4 regions of the Kitasatospora sp. NPDC093806 genome follow, and region 3 is predicted to be linked to each of the others. Evidence: riboswitches for the same ligand, from Rfam matches in the RefSeq annotation. Region 3 holds a riboswitch; each other region holds the start of a gene.
What was found. Region 3 has a riboswitch for cyclic di-AMP ahead of AB0N76_RS27490 (LysM peptidoglycan-binding domain-containing M23 family metallopeptidase). Riboswitches for the same ligand answer to the same signal wherever they lie in the genome.

Region 1 (4,624 bases), on a different contig from region 3:
GGGCGGCGGGCTTGGCGGCCGGGGCGGTGGTCTGCGCGGCGGGCTTGGCGGCCGCGGTGCCGTCCTGGGCGCCCTTGGCGCGGTTGAACCAGTCGAAGCCCTTGCCGGACGCGTCCTGGGCCTTGGCGCGGTCGCCCAGGGTCAGGTGCTGGCCCGGGTAGATGGCGTGCGGGCCCTCGGTCAGGGTGGCGCGGTTGAGCTCGTACAGCCGCTCCCAGCCGCCCTGGACCCCGTTCTTGTCGGCGATGGTGGAGAGCCAGTCGCCGGCGACCACGGTGTAGTCGTCCGAGGCGTGCTGGCCGGCCTGCTGACGCCACTGCTGCCAGTCCTGGCCGCCCTTGCCCTGGGCGTCGGCGGAGGTGGCGGCGGAGTCGGCGGCGGGGGCCTGGGTCTGCGGCTTCGCGGCGGGCTTGGCGGCCGGCTGCTGGGCGGCGGGCTTCTCGGCGGGCTTGGCGGCCGGGGCCGGGGTCTGCGCGGCCGGCTTGGCGGCGGCGGAGGTGTCCACGGCGGCGGGGGTGCCGCCCTTGGTCAGGCCGGCCTGGACCGAGCAGACCGGCCAGGCGCCGGGGCCCTGCGAGGCGAGGACCTTCTCGGCGACCGAGATCTGCTGGTCCTTGGTGGCGAGGTCGGCGCGCGCGGCGTACGCGGTGCCGCCGAAGCCGGACCAGGTGGAGTTGGTGAACTGGAGGCCGCCGTAGAAGCCGTTGCCGGTGTTGATGCTCCAGTTGCCGCCGCTCTCGCACTGGGCGACCTTGTCCCAGGTCGCGACGGAGGCGGCGGAGGCGGTGCCGGCGGTCAGGCAGGGGATGGTGAGGCCGATGCCCGCGACGCCGAGGGCGGCGATCGCGCGACGGGTACGGCCGGACAGACGGGTGCCGTTGGTGGGCAGCATGAAGACGCGGTCCTCTCCCACGCCTGCGAGGTGAGCTGTCGGATTCGGGCTGGAGTTGCCCGGCCGCGCTGTGGACGCGGCTTCACCCCTAGCCCGGGGCCGGTCCGTGGACCGGTCCTGGGCGGACTACCTGTGGTTCCCCCGCTCCTGCCGTGGTGCATTGCGCTGCCAGCGCACCCGACGGCAGGACTCGGCGTTGCGGGTGAACTGGGTCCGTGTGGCCACGAACGGGGAGCACGTTAAGCAGACCCGAGTTCAAACCGCAAACATGTGTGACGCTCGTCACGGTTTGCGAAAGCGGGGCTCGGGGGCTGTCCTTCATGATCAGAAATGACCGTTTTCGCGCAACGCTCGTCGTGGTCAACACAACTGCCGGTGCCTCAGGAGGCCGGTTCCGGCGCGGCGGCCCGGGGGAGGGTCCGGGGGAAGGAGGCGCGCCGACGGGCGCCGACGAGGCGTCGGACGGCGCTCGCCGGGCCGCACGCCGGGCCGCGGGCATCTCCGGTGAAAGCTCCACAGATCGGACAACTCGCCCCAACCTCACCGAATCACCGCAGTCCGGGCGGAGGGGGCGTCAGGCGCCGAGCACAACGGGGCCCGGGAACGCGTGCTGCGTTCCCGGGCCCCGCTGTCGTGGGTGTCCGCTACTGCGCGGCGTGCCGTCCGCTGCCCTTGGCGGCCTCCTCGGCGTCGGCCTCCTCGGCCGCGAGCCCGCCGTCGAAGGCCGGCAGGGCGGCCAGGTAGGTGGAGGCGACCAGCTGGCCGACCGCCTGGTAGGCGCCCAGCGGCGCGGCCGACGGGCAGCCGGTCTCCTCGGCGGCCGTGGCGAGCAGCTCGGAGTCGGCCTCCGGGCCGATCACCAGCGGCGCCAGCGCCGGGTTCTGCGCGCCCATCTCCTTGAGGTGGGCGACGGCGTCGACGACCGAGCCGGGCACGTCGAGCGCGGCGGCGACGACCGGCACGGCCAGTCGCGCGGCCAGCAGCATGCCGGTGATCCCGGCGGCGTCGGCCGCGGCCTGCCCGCCGGCGGTGGTGAGCACCACGCCGTCGGCGGCGGTCGCGATCGCGAACAGCCGGGCGCGGTCGGCGCGGGCCAGTCCGGCCTCGGAGAGGCGGACGTGGACGCCCTCGGCCAGCAGCGGGTGCGGGCCGAGCACGTCGGTGACGGTGGCGCCGTACGCGGAGGCCAGGTCGTGCAGGTCGGTCAGGAACCCGTGCGGGCCGGGAACCAGCGGGACCACCACCGGCGCCGGCAGGCCGGCCTCGGCCGCCTCGGCCAGCAGTTCGGCGACGGTGCGCTCCTCGCCGGCCTCGCCGTCGGCCGCGTCGGCCGGGAGGTAGCCGGCCACGGTCTGCACGCCGTTCTGCTCGCTGCGGACGATGGACAGCAGCTCCTCGACGACGGAGCGGGACTCGGGTCCGGCGGCCGCCGGGACGGCGAGCAGCAGGGCCGGGGAACCGGCCGGGATCTCGGGGCGCTCGGGACGGCGGTGGCGCCCCCGCGCACGGGAGCCTGGAGTGCGGACGGGCAGTGGCGCGCCCGGGATGGCTGCGGTGCTCATGGCGGAGATCGTAGGACATCCGCAGGCCCGGCCCGCAGTCGGCTGCCCCGCCGGGCGGGGCGGCACCACCGAAAACCGGACATATCCGGCCTCGGTCCGGCAGTTCTCCCGGTATCCGCTCAGATGCGCCGGAACGGGTCCCGCGTTGCAGGAGGGGCGCGTGAGATGTCTCACAGGGCTCGGGCCGCCTGACGGAGCGTCACGGCGGTGCGACTCCGGGCTTCGGAAGATCAACATTCAGCGGGCGGCCGCCTACGGGCGGTTAGCGACGGCTTGCCGATTCAGTCGGCTATGTCCGGTTACGTGCCGTCAGGCGGGCGGCTCGGGAAGAGTTCCGGTTCGGTGTCGAAACCGCCGTGCACCTGCAATGTCCCGTGCTGATGCACGTGCACAGGAGCTATCATCGCGTCAAGTGAGGCGTTGTGCCGGGCCGGTACGGGGCCGGCCCGGGCGTTCGGCCGAGGGTCGGGGCGCCGAGCGAACGACCCACTCCGGAGCTCTTCGGGAGATTTCTATGCACGACACATACGACGCGTACAACGGGATGGCCGCTGCGGACCTCGAGGGCGTGGTCTGGCAGAAGAGCCTGCACAGCAACTCTCAGGGCAACTGCGTCGAGTTCGCCGCCCTCCCGGGGGGCGAGGTGGCGATGCGCAACTCGCGCTTCCCGGACGGTCCGGCGCTGATCTACACCCGGGCCGAGATAGCGGCGCTGCTGCTGGGGGCCAAGGACGGGGAGTTCGACCACCTGGCGGTCTGACCGTCCGCCGGCTTCCGCCTTCACCATCGGGGGGCCGCACCATCGGGGGGCCGTCGTGGGTGCTGACACCACGACGGCCTTTGTCTTTTGCCACTGTCTTCTGCCGCGGGATGGCCACCCGGTTCCCGATCGCCGCCGCCGGGCCGAGCCGCCGCACGCGGGTCGGAGGGGGCGTCACCGCCGGGAGGCCTTCGGTACCCGCTGCCCGAGGGTGACCGACTGCCGTTGCCGGGGTGTCGTGGTGTCGAGACGGTGTGTGGCCGTCCATCCGGGGTGTGGGCTCCCGGAGGGGTACTGCCGGTGGGGCGATGGTGCCCGGGGTCGCCGCGGCGCTAGGCCGAGCGTCGGTGCCGTCCGCCGAACTCGGCCACCGGAAGGGGCCGTTGTTCCGGCTCCAGCGGTACCGGTTCCGCCTCGAACAGCGCCCAGACGACCTTGCCGCCGCCCAGCGGGTGCCAGCCCCAGGAACGGCTGAACGAGTCGACCAGGTGCAGCCCGCGGCCGGACTCCGCCACGAAGTCCGCCTCCCGGGCGACCGGCCCGGTGCTGCTGGGATCGCTCACGGCACAGACCACCTGGGGTGCGCGGTGCACCAGGCTTATTCGGATCGGCAGCCGGCCCTCGGCCGCCGCCTGCATGGGAAGGTCGTACTCACCCACCGCACCGGGGCACGCGCCGATCGCGTGCCGCAGGGCGTTGGTCACCAGCTCCGAGGCCACCAGCGCGACGTCGTCGAAGAGCTCGCCCAGCCCCCAGCGCTGGAGGGCGGTCCTGGCGAAGTCGCGCGCGGTTCTGACGGCTTCATAACGGGGAGCGAGCGTACAGGTGACCACATGGGGGTCGACTGCCAAGGCCGTTCCGGTGCTCATGAAGAGCTCCTCCCATAAGGGGGCGGACACGGCTGGACCCGCCGGGGTCATGCCGGTCACCTCCGACTCGCTCGGCCGCGCGGCCGCCCCCTCGACCAGGCGCGCGCGCACGAGGGCCCGGAGGCGCGGGGGCGCTGCCGGGCCGGTGCACGGAGTCGCGCGTGGGGTCGACGCGGAGCCCGCGGGATTGCCAGGGATGTGCAGGTGCACGTGCACCATCGTGCTCTGCGCTCACTGCAGATGCAAGAGTCGATTCACGTGCAGTCGTTCAAATGGCATATGCAAGCGCCGAATGCACGTGCATCCTGGTGTGCGGAGTGCAGAACTGATAGGAACATCCGTCAGTATCGGCACCGTGAGCGCTCAACTGATGGCAGACTGTGCGCTGTTTGCCCTAGGTGGAGGTTAGGACCGCATGACCACAGTTCAGCCGGGCGGCGGCTCGATGGTCCGCCGGATCCTCCTCGGCTCCCAGCTGCGCCGGCTCCGTGAGACGCGCGGCATCACCCGCGAGGACGCGGGCTACGCGATCAGGGCCTCC
Region 2 (4,624 bases), on a different contig from region 3:
AGCCGATCATCCGCACCGCGGCGGCCAGCGCGGCGGCGCCGCGCTCGGAGGCGGGCGGGGTGGTGCCGAGGTCCAGCCGGTCGGTGCCGCGGGTGGCGCGCTGCTCGGCCTCCCGGGCGTCCTGGGCGGCCAGCCGGGCCCGCTCGGCCGCGCCGAGGCTGTTGAGCAGCTTCTGCGCCTTCGCCAGCCGCTGCTGGATCTGCTGCTTGCCGTCGGCCAGCGCCTTGCGGGTCTCCTCCAGCTCGGCGAGCTTGCCGGAGGTCTCCGAGCGGCGCTGGTCGAGCACCCGCTGACGGGCGAGCACCTCGTGCAGCGTCTCGTTCTGCCGCTCGGCGGCCTGGTCGATGCTGCGGGCCCGGGACAGGTAGCCCTCCGGGTCGGTGGAGAGCATCAGCTGGACCGTCTGCGCCATGCCGCCGCCCCGGTACTCGGCGCCGGCCACCGTGGCGAGGTCGCCGCGCAGCTGGTTGAGCTCGTCCTGGGAGACGGCGATCTGCTGCTGGAGCGTGCCGGTCTCGTGCTGGAGCCGCTGCTGCGCCTCCTGGGCGGCGTTGAACCGCTCGGAGGCCTGCTCGGCCTCGTCGTAGAGCTGCTCCACCTGCGCCTTGACGTCCTTGCGGCTGGTCGGCGCGTCCGGTGCGCCGGGCGCGGCCTGGGCGGTGCCGCCGGACGCCACGCCGAGCGCGGTGGTGGCCGCCGCGGTGAGCACGAGCGCCCGGGCGAGCGTGTGCGCACCTGACAGCGGGGAACGGCGGTGCACGGCCATGCGACGTCGGCTCCGATCCTGCGGCCCGGACCCGCCGCCGCCTCGGGTCAGGCGGCTCTGGAAGCGGGCGTCCGGTGGCAGACGTTAGCGAGTCCGGGCAACCGATTCCAAACCCCTCCGAAGCCGAATATTCGGCCACTAATCGGACATCAGACCGAGCTCCGGGAAAAGCCGCAGGCCCGGTCTCCCCGTGGAGGGGGACCGGGCCTGACGGAGGCCGACCGATCGTGGATCAGAGGCGCACGATGGTGTTGACCGGCATGTTGGAGGCCGACTCGTAGCGGACCGACGCACCCGGCTTGGGGGCGTGGATCACCTGGCCGCCACCGACGTAGATGCCCACGTGGTGCCGGTCGCCGTAGAAGATGACCAGGTCGCCGGGCTGGGCCTGGGAGATGTCCGAGCCGATCCGGGTACCGGCGTTGGCCTGCTCCTGCGAGGTGCGCGGCAGCGACACGCCCGCCTGGGCGTAGGCCCAGCCGGTCAGGCCGGAGCAGTCGAAGGAGTTCGGGCCGGTGGCGCCGTAGACGTACGGGGCACCGAGCTTGCTCTCCGCGGCGGCGATCGCGGCGGCGCCGCGCGAGCTGTTGGCGGCGGGCGCGGCCGGCTTGGGGGCGGCGGCGGCCGGGGCCGGAGCCGAGGCCGCCGGAGCCGGGGCGCTCAGGTCGGTGCGGGGGGCGTTGTCGCGGGAGGCGCGCTCGGCGTCGGCCTTCGCCTTGGCGGCCTTGGCGGCCTCGGCCTTGGCGGCGTCCGCCTTCGCCTTGGCCTCGGCGGCGGCCTTCTCCTCGGCGGCGCGGATCGCCTGCCGCTCCTGCTCGGTGAGCGTGTTGAGCAGCGCCTGGGCCTTCGCCAGCTTGCCCTGGACGTCCTCCTTGGAGGACTTCAGCTGCTGGGTGGTGGACTCCAGCTCGGCGAGCTTGTTCTGGGTCTCGGTGCGGTCCTGGTCGAGCCTGCGCTGCTGCTCCTGGAGCTCCTTCAGCGCGCCGGACTGGGTCGAACCGGCCTGGTTGATGGCGTCGGCCTGGCTGAGGAAGTTGTCCGGGCTGGAGGAGAGCATCAGCTGGACGGTCTGCGATATGCCGCCGGTGCGGTACTGCTCGCCGGCGATCTCGGCGAGGCCGCCCTGGGCCTCGGTGACCGTGGCCTGCTGACGGGCCACCTTGTCCTGCAGCTCGGCGACCTGCTTCTGCAGCTCCTGCTGCTTGGCCTGGGCGCCGTTGTACTTCTCGGTGGCGACCTCGGCCTGCTCGTTGAGCTGGTCGACCTGCTCCTTGACCTGGTCCTTGGTCGGCGCCGGGTCGGCGTGCGCGCCGGACTGCGCGGAGAGGGCGACGGCTGCGGCGGCCAGACCGGTCATGATCGAGACGCGGGTGCGGCCGGCGGGCTTGGGACGACGATGGGACGCCACGAAGGCGGACTCCTTCTTCCTCATCCGCCTACCGGGTGAGCTGACGGGTTCGGGCTGGAAGCGTGCCCTACGACGCCTCACCGTCCGCTCGCGCGGCCGACCTGGCGCCGATTCACCCCGGAGGAACGTGGTTCCCCGGCTCCGTTCCACAGCGCCCGGTGGTGCTGGGCCCTCACGCGAACGAGCCGTCCGGCCCGTCCCGCTGCTTCGCGAACTCGACGGTAAACCTCCGCCGCCACCCGGGCTGGGTGATCGACTGTGCGGTGGTTCGAGTCACGACCCTAGTAACAGTTCCGTGATCCGTTCAAATCCTTGTCAGAAAAAAGTCGGAAGAATACCCAAGTTCCCTTGTGAATATGACCGGGTGTGATCACGTTCCCACGCGGAGCTGATCGTTTCTCACGATGCGGTCGAACCCGCTGCCGAAACGCCGACGCCACCCCCGAGACGGAGGTGGCGCGGATCACAGGCCCGCCGGACGTCCGGCGGGCGTGTCGTGACGGGCGGTCAGACCCGGCGGATGGTGTTGATCGGCATGGCGTCGGCCTTCATCACCTTCACCACGTCACCGGTGTGCGGCGCGTGCACCACCATGCCGTTGCCGATGTACATCCCGACGTGGCTGCGGTCGGGGCGGTAGATGATCAGGTCGCCCGGCTGGGCCTCGGCGAGCGAGGACACCTTGGCCCCGACGTTGCCCTGCGCCTGCGAGGTGCGCGGCAGCGAGATGCCGGCCTTCCCGTAGGCCCAGACCATCAGGCCGGAGCAGTCGAAGGTGCTCGGGCCGGTGGCGCCCCACACGTACGGCGAGCCCTGCTTGCCCATCGCGTTGGAGACGGCCGCGCCCGCCATGCCGCTGGCCTGCGGCAGGGTGCCGAGGTCGGGGCGGTCGGTGCCGCGCGAGGCCCGGTCGGCCTGCTGCTGCTGCGCCTTCAGTGCCGCGCGGTCGGCGGCGCTGAGCGAGTTCAGCAGGTCCTGGGCCTCCTTCAGCTTCTTGTTGACCTCGGCCTTGGACTGGTTCAGGTCCTTGGTCGTGGTGTCCAGCGAGGCCAGGATGGCGGCCGCCTCGGCCTTCTGCTGGTCGAGCCGACGCTGCTGGTCCTGCAGGCCCTTGAGCGCCTCGGCCTGGCTGGAGCTGGCCTGCTGGACGCTGGAGGCCTTGTCCAGGTAGCCGGACGGGTCGGAGGAGAGCATCAGCTGGACCGACGGGTCGATGCCGCCGGTGCGGTACTGCTCGCCCGCCACCTCGGCCAGCCCGGACTGAAGCTGGGTCATCTGCTCCTGGCCGCGGGCGACCTGGTCCTGGACCTGGTCGGCCTGCTTGCGCAGCTGGTCGGCCCGCTCCTTGGCGCCGTTGTACTTCTCGGTGGCCTGCTCGGCCTCCTCCTGCAGCTGGTCGATCTGCGCCTTGACGTCTTCCTTCTTGGGCGACGGCGTGGGCGCGGCGTGCGCGGCGACCTGGGCGGAGAGGGCGACCGCGGTCGCCGCGGCAGCCGTGAGCACGGAGACCCGCGCGCGGCTCGGCTGCTTGGGACGGCGGTGGGAGGCCAAAAGACCGGCTCCTTCTTCCTATGGCCTCACCCAATCGGGTGAGAATCCGGAAAATAGGTTTGACGCAAGACCCTAGTGAAGATCCACGCTTTGCGCCACTCCCACGATCGCGTGAACGCGGCCCCCACGCCCTGACTTCACGAGATCCGCACAACCCGGCCATCCAGGCGCTGAGCAGGCGTCATTCCGATCGGCCCGGTCCCCCGGCCGGACTACGGCCGGGCCAGCCGGTTGAGCAGCAGCACCGAGGCGACGGGGCGCGCGCCCGCCTTCCGCACGCCCTCCGCGACCTCCCGGTCCGCCGAGACCACCACCACCGGGCGCCCCTGCGGCTCGGCCCTGACCAGCCGGCGGATCAGCTCGTCCGCCGTCTCCCCGGTCCGGCTGAACCGCACCCGCACCCCGCGCGGCGGCGCCATGATCACCGGCACGTCCAGGTCCTGGCCGTCGAACACACAGGTGACCTCCGCCTGGGTGCGCTGCGCCAGCATCGCCAGACCGCCCAGCAGCCGGATCCGCTGCTGCTCCAGCGGCAGCGTCGGATAGCCGGTCTTGGTCACGTTGTAGCCGTCCACCACCAGATGGACCTGCGGGATCGCCAGCAGCTGGTCCAGCAGCGCCGGATCGTCCTCCGCCAGACCGCGCCGCGCCACGTCGTGCGGCGAGGCCGCGCCCGGCACCACCGCCTCCACCAGGTCCGCCGGGCGGATCTGCGAGACCGGCAGCGCCAGCTCGCGCTGCAGGCCCTGCGCCGACTGGAGCACCGTGTCCAGCAGCAGCCGCAGCCGCATGTCCTCGACGCTGCGTCCCTCGCGGGCCGACCGGCGGCCCTGCTCGGCGGCGGTCTCCAGCTCCGTCACCCGGTGCTTCAGCCGCCGCGCCTCGTTCTCCGCGGCGCT
Region 3 (4,624 bases):
GCGCGCGGGCGTCGGCCGGGAGACCGGGCACGAGGTCATCAAGGAGCACGCGGTCGCCTCCGCGCTCGCGATGCGGGCCGGCGCCCGGGAGAACGAGCTGCTGGACCGGCTCGCCGACGACGAGCGGATCCCGCTGGACCGGGCCGCGCTGGACGCGCTGCTGGCCGACCGGCTCTCCTTCACCGGTGCGGCCGGTGCCCAGGTCGCCGAGGTCGTCCGGCAGATCGAGGCCGTCGCGGCCGCCCACCCCGAGGCCGCCAAGTACGCCCCGGGCGACATCCTCTGACGGATCGTCGGTCGTGACGAGGGCCCCGCTGCCGGGAGGCGGCGGGGCCCTCGTCGTCGTCGGCGGGCGTGGGGCGGGGTGGGTCAGACGGCCGGGTGGCCCGGGTCGAGGGGCGGGGCGTTGGTGCCGCAGGAGTAGCGGGTGTCCGGCTCGGCCACCGGGTGGTCCGCCGGGGCCAGGACGTTGCCCCGGACGGTGGCCAGCGCGGTCAGCCCGCCGGCCGTCAGCAGCCCGGCGCAGATCAGCATCGCGGTCCGGAAGGCGGAGTCGACCGCGTCCGGCACCCGGTAGGCGTCGCCGCTCAGGCCGGCCAGCGCCGGCAGCGCGGCGACCGCGAGCAGGCCGGCCGCCCGGGCGGCGGCGTTGTTGACGCCGCTGGCGATGCCCGCGTGCCGGACCTCCACCGCCGCCAGCACGGTCGCGGTCAGCGGCGCGACCAGCAGCACCATCCCGCTGCCCATCACCGCGACGGCGGGCAGCACGTCCGTCCAGTACGAGGCGCCGGACCCGATCCGCAGCATCAGCAGCACGCCCGCCGCGCAGAGCAGCGGGCCGACGGTGAGCGGCAGCCGCGGCCCGATCCGCTTGCCCAGCCGGCCGGCCCGGGCGGACAGCGCCAGCATGATGACGGTGATCGGCACCAGGGCCAGCCCGGAGACCAGCGGGGAGAAGCCGGAGACGATCTGCAGCTGGACGACGAGCAGGAAGAAGACGCCGCTGAACGCCGCGTAGACGGCGAGCGTGACCAGGTTCACCGCGGTGAACAGCCGGGAGGAGAAGAGGCCGAGCGGCAGCATCGGCTCCGCGGTGCGGCGCTCGACCAGGACGAAGGCGACGCCGAGCGCGAGTCCGGCCGCCCCGGTCAGCCAGACCCCGGGGGAGAGGCCGTCCCCGGCGGCGGTCAGCGCGTAGGTGACCGCACCGAGCGAGAGCGCGGCCAGCACCGCGCCGAGCACGTCGAAGCGGCCGGTCGAGGACTCGTCGCGGCTCTCCGGGACGTGCCGGGCGGCCACCGCCAGCACCAGCGCGGCGAGCGGCACGTTCAGCAGGAAGATCCAGCGCCAGCCGGGCCCGTCCACCAGCCAGCCGCCGAGGAAGGGACCGACCGCCGCCGACACCCCGCCGAGCCCGGACCAGAGGCCGACCGCCGCCGAGCGGTCGTCGGGGTGGAAGACCGCCTGGAGCATCGCCAGCGACCCCGGGGTCAGCAGCGCCCCGCCGATGCCCTGCACGGCGCGCGCGGCGATCAGCACCTCGATGGTGGGCGCGGCGGCGCAGGCCGCCGAGGCGACGGCGAACCAGACCACGCCGAGCAGGAAGACCCGGCGCCGTCCGTACCGGTCGCCGAGTGCTCCGCCGAGCAGGATCAGGCCGGCCAGGGTGAGCAGGTAGGCGTTGAGCGTCCATTGCAGGGCGGCGAGTTGGGCGCCCAGATCGGTGCCGATCCGGGGCAGCGCGACGTTCACGACGGTCCCGTCGAGCATCGCCATGCTGGAGCCGAGCACCGTCGCCAGAAGTACCCGGCGACCCTGCGCGGTGCCCAACCGCAGGGTGCCGGCCTCGGAGGTGTCCACCGCCCGATGGTCCGCCCCCGGGGGCTACGTGACAAGGCTCACCGGGGGTGTGTCGGTGGATGCCTTTCCGTGAGTGATCGTGTGCGTACTGGTGGGGAAATCAGCGGAGGGGAGTGGATCACGTGCGCGCAGTGAATGGATTGTGTACGTACTGTGCATGCCTCTCATGCGGAGCGTCACGGCATTCCGGACTTTGGTCCCTGGTTCGGGAGATCGACATTGCTTCACCCGAACGGATGGGTTTTAGTTCAGCGACCGCCCGGCGTCAGCCCGGGTGGCCACCGGGTGGAACGCCTAGTCCTGCCGCTGCCCGGTGGTACGCAACGAACTCTGTACGGCAGGAGCGGGGGACCCACAGGTAAGTCGCCGGACCGGAATTCGCGGTCCGGCTTGGGGTGAAGCCGCCTTCATGCGGCCGGGCAACTCCAGCCCGAACCCGACAGCTCACCTCGCAGGCGTCGGAGAGGACATTTCCCATGCCCGCACAGGCTCGTCGTATCGCCCTGCCCCGCGCCGCCCGCATCGGCATCGCCACCGCCGTCACCGGCGCCGCGTTCGCCCTCCCGCTGGTCACCACCCTCACCGCCGCCCAGGCCCACGAGGGCCCGGCCGCCGGCCACTCGCAGCAGACCGGCACCTGGACCGGCGCCACCAGCGTCGACGCCGCCCCGGCCGCGACCCCGATCGCCGCCCCGGCCGTCGAGAGCTACAAGGTCATCGGCGGGGACACCCTGTCGAAGATCGCCGACGCGAAGAGCGTCGAGGGTGGCTGGGAGGCCCTGTACGGCTTCAACCGTGCCGTCGTCGGCGCCGACCCGAACCTGATCTACCCGGGTCAGCAGCTCGCGCTCGGCACCGAGGCCGCGAAGCCGGCTGCTCCGGCCGCGCCCGCCGCTCCGGCTGCTCCGGCCGCCCCGGCCGAGAAGCCGCAGGTCTCGCAGGACGCGGCGAAGCCCGCCGCTCCGGCCGCCCCCGCCGCTCCGGCCGAGAAGCCGGCCGCCCCGGCCACCAAGCCGGCCGCGCCCGCCGCGAAGCCCGCCGCCCCGGCCGCCAAGCCGTCGGCCCAGGCCGTCCAGGCCGTCCAGATCGCCAAGCCGGCCACCCCGGCGCCGACCCCGGTCGCCGCCGCCACCGGCTTCGTCGCCCCGCTGGCCAACCCCAAGATGGGCACCGCCTACGGCGTGGCCGGCTCGATGTGGGCCTCCGGTCACCACACCGGTGTCGACTTCGTCGCCTCCACCGGCACCCCGCTGCGCGCCGTCGGCGCCGGCACCGTGGTGAAGGCCGGCAACGGCGGCGCCTACGGCAACGAGGTCGAGATCAAGCTCGCCGACGGCAAGTACGCCGAGTACGCGCACCTGTCCTCGATCGGCGTGTCGGTCGGTCAGACCGTCACCGCCGGCCAGCAGATCGGCCTCTCCGGTGCGACCGGCAACGTGACCGGCCCGCACCTGCACTTCGAGATCCGCACCGGCTCGGAGTACGGCTCGGACGTCGACCCGATCGCCTACCTCCGGGCGCACGGCGTCGCGGTCTGACCTGCGGTTTGACCGTACGGTCGGCTCAACTGCCACCGCTGGGTGCGGGGCGAAGACGACCTCCCGGGATGGTCATGTCGGGTGACCGCTCGACCGGGTGGTGACCGCACCTCCAGTGGATCGACGGGCGCGGGACACGCCCGTCCGGCCGGCCCGGTTCGCGAGACCTCCTCTCGCGAGCCGGGCCGGCCGTTTGTCGTTGTCTGGGGGACCCGGGGTCCGCATTTCGCGGCCGTTTCCGTTCGAACGTGGCCGGTTTCCAACCGAACAGAGCGTCAACTTCCTGGGCTTGATGCCTGACGACCTGTCGGTTGCGGGCGTGATCACCGCGCCCCGATGCTGTCGGGCAGTCAACGCCCGACCGGTCCGGCGGGCGGCACAGTCACGGCAGGCGAAGGGGACCGGATGGCCATCCAGAGCGGGGACGCGGTCGGTGGGGGAGCAGGGAGAGCGGATGCGGTCGATCCGGCTGCGGAGGCCGGAGTCGGCGTCGACCGGCTGAAGGCGAACTCGGTCGGGTTGGTGGGCGTGGTCTTCATGGCGATCGCCACCGCGGCGCCGATCACCGCGATGACCGGCAACCTCCCGATCATCGTCGGCCAGGGCAACGGCGCGGGCGCGCCCGCCGCGTACGTCTTCGCGACCCTGGTGCTCACCGTCTTCTCGGTCGGCTACGTGGCGATGGCCCGTCACATCACCGCGGCGGGCGCGTTCTACGGCTACATCTCGCACGGGCTGGGCCGGGTCGCCGGCATGGCCTCGGGGCTGCTGGCGGTGCTCGCGTACATCGTCTTCGAGGCCTCGATCATCGGCTTCTTCGCGTACTCGCTGCGCGGGCTGGTCGCGGCGCAGCTGGGGCTGGAACTGGCCTGGGGCTGGTACGCGCTGTTCGGGCTGGTGGCGATCGCGCTGATGGCCTGGTTCGACCTGCACCTGACCGCGCGGGTGCTCGGGGTGGCGCTGGTGCTGGAGATCACCGTGCTGAGCGCGGTCTCGCTGGCGGTGCTGTTCACCGGCGGCGGCCCGGACGGGCTCGTCGGCGAGGCGCTCGACCCGCTGAACGCCTTCCGCGGCGTCGGCGGGGCGGGGGCGGCGGCCGCCGGACTCGGGCTGTTCTTCGCCTTCTGGTCCTGGGTCGGCTTCGAGTCGACCGCGATGTACGGCGAGGAGTCCCGGGACCCGAAGCGGGTGGTGCCGCGGGCGACGCTGATCTCGGTGGTCGGGGT
Region 4 (4,624 bases), on a different contig from region 3:
GAGGTGGGGTTATCCCCCCTCCCCCGGCGGGTCCCCCGGCGACTCCCCCTCCGGGTCGTCGGAGAGCGGGTCGTCGGAGAGCAGCGCGTACTGGTAGGCGTCGTGCCAGCCGTCGGAGCGCCGGAAGTCGTGCCGGACCCGGCCCTCCAGCCGGAAGCCGGCCCTGGTCAGCACCCGGACCGAGGCCGCGTTGTCGACCGCCACCCGGGCCTCCAGCCGGTGCAGCCCGAGCGGGCCGAACGCGAAGTCGCGGAGCAGCCCGACCAGTTCGCCCGCGTACCCGAGCCCCCAGGCGTCGCGGCGCAGCGCGTACCCGAGCGAGGCGGAGCGGTGGCTGGCGAGGCCGAGCGCGACGTTGCCGATCGGGACGGCGCGGGCCGGGTCGTCGGCGTCGGCGAGGCGGGTGACGGCGAGCCGGTAGACCTCGCGGTCGTCCTTCTCCGCCTCCTCCAGGAACTGTTCGACCTGGTCGGCGCAGGTCTCCCGGTCGCGCGGCTCGAACGGGAGGTGGCGGCAGGCCTCCGGGTCGCCGAACACCGCGTGCAGGGCGTCCACGTCCTCGGGGGTGTGGTGGAACTCGCGGATGGCCAGCCGGGGGCCGATGAGTCGGACAGGCACCATGGCTCCCGACCCTACCCGCGACCAGCGGTTACGGTTCGTGGTTATGGAAGACGAAGACCTGCGGCTCGCCCCGCGCACCAAGGCCGCCGATCTGCTCGCCTGGGCGGAGGCGGAGGGCCGCGCGCCGCTCGCCGAGGAGCCGGTGCGGACGGTGCTGGCGCTGCTGGAGCTGGGCGAGGGCAGGATGCACGACGGCTGGCCCGAGCTGACCTCGGCCGCGGTGGAGCACCTGCTGTACGAGCGGCTGCACCTGTACGTCCAGCCCGCGCCGGAGCTGGACCCGCTGGCGTACGGCGCGGCGGTGCGGCTGCTGATCGACCACCAGCGCGCGGCGAAGCGGCTGAACGCCAAGCGGCAGGAGCGGCTGCACGCGGAGGCCGAGTGGCAGGGCGAGCTGGCGGCCGGGCTGCTGCGCCGGGCCGACCTGGTGACCTGGCCCCGGCTGTACGCGCTGCTGCTGCGCGCGGACGGGGTGGACACCGCGGACGGGGCGGCGGTGCGGTCCTGGCTGGAGGGGTTCCGGGGGCTGGCGGAGGAGGAGCGGCTGGCGGCGTTCGCGGCGCTGGAGGCGGACGGCGTGCTGGACCCGGTGGACGACGGGGGCTGGGACGGCGCGGCGCGGACGCTGGCGGTGGGCATGGCCACGGACGGGGCGCGCCGGCTGCTGGAGCACGGGCTGATGCAGCGCAGCTACCGGAACCTGGCCGAGCTGACGGCGCTGGGCCGGCCGATGCCGGAGGAGCTGGCCGGGGACTTCGGGGCGTTCGAGGAGGCGGCGGTCGAGGCGGCGCTGGACCTGTCGGGCGAGTGGACGGTGCCGGGGCTGCCGCGGCTGCTGGTGGAGGAGTTCCCGGAGCTGGCGCCGGAGCCGGGGCAGGCGGAGATCGACGCCTACCTGGCGGGTCTGGAGCCCGCCGCGGACGAGACCTGGGAGCCGGACGCGGCGGACGAGGACTGGCAGCCGGACGCGGAGGACGAGGCCTGGGCGGCGGACACGGAGGACGCGGCGGACGCGGACGACGAGGACCGCCCGCGCGCGGAGTAGTCCGGGAACGACGCGGGGCCCCGGCCGGATCGACGGCCGGGGCCCCGCGCGGTGCCGGGGGGGCGGGGTCAGGGGGTGACGCCGCGCTGCTCGAACCAGGTCTCCGGGTCGACGGGCGCGCCGCCGCCGGGCCGGACCTCGACGTGCAGGTGCGGGCCGGTGACGTTGCCGGTGGCGCCGACCTTGCCGATCTGCTGGCCGGGGACGACCTTGCCGGAGCCCTTGATGATCGAGGAGAGGTGGCAGTACCAGATCTCGGTGCCGTCGGGCAGCGTCTCGACGATCCGGTAGCCGTAGGCGCCGGCCCAGCCGGCCGAGGTGATGGTGCCCTGGCCGACCGCGTAGACGGCGGTGCCGGTGTCGGCGGCGAAGTCCAGGCCGGTGTGCAGGTGGGCCCAGTAGCGGGCGCTCTGGCCGTAGTGCGCGGAGAGGTTGTAGTCCTTCACCGGCAGGGTGATCGCGGCGAGCTTGGCCTTCTCGGCGGCCTCGGCGGCGCGCTTGGCCTGCTCCTGCTGGGCGAGCTGGACGGCGCGCTTGGCCTCGGCCTCCTGGGCGGCCTGGACGCGGGCGTCCTCCTCGGCGGCGGTGCGCTGGCTGTCGGCCTGCTGCTGGATCCGGGCGGCGAGGGCGAGGCCGGGGTCGGCGGCGAGCGCGACCGGGGTCTCGTCGGGCGCCTCGACGGCGGGCGCGGCGGCCGGGGTGGCGGAGGCGAAGCCGGTGGCGCCCAGGGTGGCGGCGACGGCGGTGACGCCGAGCAGCGGAGCGGTGCCGCGGGTCTGACGGGGCATCCGGTGCCGGTTGGCGTCGGCGGCCGGCGGGGCGCTCTCGTCGGCGGGGCCGGTGAACGGGCCGGGGCCGGCGAAGGGCCCGGGGCCGCCGAAAGGGCCGGGCCCGGCGGACGGACCGGGGTGGTCGAGCAGCTGGGTGCCGGCAGAGGAGCCGGACGGGTGTGCCGGGGTGTGCGTCGACGCCACGGAGGCGCGCTCCTTTCCTTCCTTCGCGCCTACCGGGTTAGCTGACGGGTTCGGAGCAGGAAGGTCTCCTACGGCTGGGCCTGGGCCCGGCCGATTCACCCCAAGGAACGTGGTTCCCCGGCTCCCTGGCCTGCCCGGAGGCCGGCCGGCGGGATTAGGCGACGGCGCACGGTGCCGTCTGGGTACGGCGTTGCGGACCGCGCTGCGTTATCAAACGTTAATCCGAGTGGCCCCCGATTCCAAGCCGTTCGTCGTTGACGACGGATGAGGATCGGGCAGTACGGCACTCGATGGGCGATTTGTGAGGTTTGATGACAACTGACACTACCGAACGTGAGAGGACGTCAACGAACGGCCCCCCAACTGAGTACTCCTACTCATGCGAGGCCGGGAGCGCGCGGCCCATCCTGGCGCCATGAGCGCACCGATGCAGTCACGCACCACGGCCGCGTACTACGTCCAGGCCGTCCTGTCCTTCGCCCTCGCCGCCTCCACCCTCGCGATCGGGATCGCCTTCCTCCCGGTGGAGCCCTGGACCCGGGCCTTCCTGGGGATCGGCCTGCTGTACACCGTCACCTCCACGTTCACGCTGGCCAAGGTGGTCCGGGACCGACAGGAGTCCACCGACCTGGTGACCAGGGTCGACCAGGCCCGGCTGGACAAGCTGCTGAGCGAGCACGACCCGTTCAAGGTGGAGGGGGTCTGAGGACGGGAGCGACCCCGGGCCGATCCGAATCGGCATAGGCGATAGCTTGACGGCTAAGGCTATTAGCCTTAGCTTTATGGCTATCGGCACGTCGCCGACGTCCGGACCGAGGAGGCCCCCATGAACGGCACCACCGCCCCCGTCACCCGCTACCTCGACCTCCCCGGCGGCCGGATCGCCTTCGACGACACCGAGCACGGCGCCGGCGCCCCGGTCGTCCTGCTCCCCGGGATGCTCGACAGCCGGGCCGCGTACCGGCACCTGCGCCCGCTGCTCACCGCCGCCGGCCGCCGGGTGATCACCATGGACCTGCGCGGCTTCGGCGAGTCCTCGATCGTCTGGGACGACTACACGCCCGCCGCGATCGCCCGCGACGTCCTCGCCCTGCTCGACCACCTGGGCATCGAGCGGGCCGTGCTGGCCGGCAACTCGTACACCGGCGCCAGCGTGGTCAAGGCCGCCGGGGACGCCCCCGCGCGGGTCGCCGGGATCGTCCTGCTGGACGCCTTCGTCGAGAACGTGCCGCCGACCGCGCTGCAGCGCGTGGTGGTCGGCGCGATGGGCCGGCTGCTGGTGCACTCCCCCGCCTTCTGGGGCCTCTACCAGCGGAAGGCCGCCTACCCGACCACCAAGCCGGCCGACCACGAGGAGTACGTGGCCGGGCTGGTCGCCGCGCTGCGCACCCCGGGCCGGAAGACCGCCACCCGCGGCTACGTCCGCGGGGACTCCTCGCCGGCCGGCTGGACCGCCGCCGTGCGCTGCCCGGCGCTGGTCGTGATGGGCGAGAAGGACCCCGACTTCGCGAAGCCGGAGCTGGTCGCCGACCGGCAGGCCGCCGCGCTGGGGGCGCGCAAGGTGATGATCGAGGGCGCCGGGCACTACCCGATGGCCGACCGCCCGCAGGCCACCGCGGACGCCCTGCTGTCCTTCCTCGCCGAGGCCGAGCGGGCCTGAACCCGGGCCTGAACCCGGGCCCGACCCCGGGCCCGAACGCCATGCCCGAACGCCAGGCCCGAACCCCGGGCCCGGCCCGCGCCCCCATCCCTTCCACCCCCTCCAGGAGAACCGCGATGCCCCGAGTCGGACTGACCCCCGAGCAGGTCGTCGGCCACGCCCTCGCCCTCATCGACGAGCAGGGCCCGGAGGCCCTCACCCTGGCCGCCGTGGCCGCCCGGGCCGGCGTCGCCACCCCCTCGCTGTACAAGCACGTCAGCGGCGGACTGGCCGAACTGCGCCGGCTGGTCGCCGTCCGGGTGACCGAGGAGCTGGCCGACCGGC

Region 1: it holds a riboswitch for cyclic di-AMP, as region 3 does, so the genes downstream of both, AB0N76_RS36095 (transglycosylase family protein) here and AB0N76_RS27490 (LysM peptidoglycan-binding domain-containing M23 family metallopeptidase) in region 3, are expected to answer to the same signal.
Region 2: it holds a riboswitch for cyclic di-AMP, as region 3 does, so the genes downstream of both, AB0N76_RS15040 (NlpC/P60 family protein) here and AB0N76_RS27490 (LysM peptidoglycan-binding domain-containing M23 family metallopeptidase) in region 3, are expected to answer to the same signal.
Region 4: it holds a riboswitch for cyclic di-AMP, as region 3 does, so the genes downstream of both, AB0N76_RS32515 (M23 family metallopeptidase) here and AB0N76_RS27490 (LysM peptidoglycan-binding domain-containing M23 family metallopeptidase) in region 3, are expected to answer to the same signal.

What each region holds. Positions count from the first base shown of each region.
Region 1 is NZ_JBFBDO010000141.1:19-4,642, forward strand. It holds partial or broken gene AB0N76_RS36095 (transglycosylase family protein) at 1-913, opposite strand, end outside; cyclic di-AMP (ydaO/yuaA leader) riboswitch at 900-1,098, opposite strand; gene AB0N76_RS36100 (hypothetical protein) at 1,537-2,454, opposite strand; gene AB0N76_RS36105 (DUF397 domain-containing protein) at 2,969-3,214, shown strand; gene AB0N76_RS36110 (ATP-binding protein) at 3,547-4,083, opposite strand; gene AB0N76_RS36115 (helix-turn-helix transcriptional regulator) at 4,499-4,624, shown strand, end outside.
Region 2 is NZ_JBFBDO010000024.1:41,343-45,966, reverse strand. It holds gene AB0N76_RS15045 (NlpC/P60 family protein) at 1-766, opposite strand, end outside; gene AB0N76_RS15040 (NlpC/P60 family protein) at 999-2,174, opposite strand; cyclic di-AMP (ydaO/yuaA leader) riboswitch at 2,185-2,338, opposite strand; gene AB0N76_RS15035 (NlpC/P60 family protein) at 2,682-3,725, opposite strand; gene AB0N76_RS15030 (NYN domain-containing protein) at 3,938-4,624, opposite strand, start outside.
Region 3 is NZ_JBFBDO010000072.1:21,393-26,016, forward strand. It holds gene purB (adenylosuccinate lyase) at 1-286, shown strand, start outside; gene AB0N76_RS27485 (MFS transporter) at 370-1,860, opposite strand; cyclic di-AMP (ydaO/yuaA leader) riboswitch at 2,172-2,333, shown strand; gene AB0N76_RS27490 (LysM peptidoglycan-binding domain-containing M23 family metallopeptidase) at 2,337-3,398, shown strand; gene AB0N76_RS27495 (APC family permease) at 3,936-4,624, shown strand, end outside.
Region 4 is NZ_JBFBDO010000106.1:4,612-9,235, reverse strand. It holds gene AB0N76_RS32525 (GNAT family protein) at 10-621, opposite strand; gene AB0N76_RS32520 (hypothetical protein) at 665-1,666, shown strand; gene AB0N76_RS32515 (M23 family metallopeptidase) at 1,735-2,640, opposite strand; cyclic di-AMP (ydaO/yuaA leader) riboswitch at 2,653-2,811, opposite strand; gene AB0N76_RS32510 (YiaA/YiaB family inner membrane protein) at 3,056-3,346, shown strand; gene AB0N76_RS32505 (alpha/beta hydrolase) at 3,467-4,300, shown strand; gene AB0N76_RS32500 (TetR-like C-terminal domain-containing protein) at 4,417-4,624, shown strand, end outside.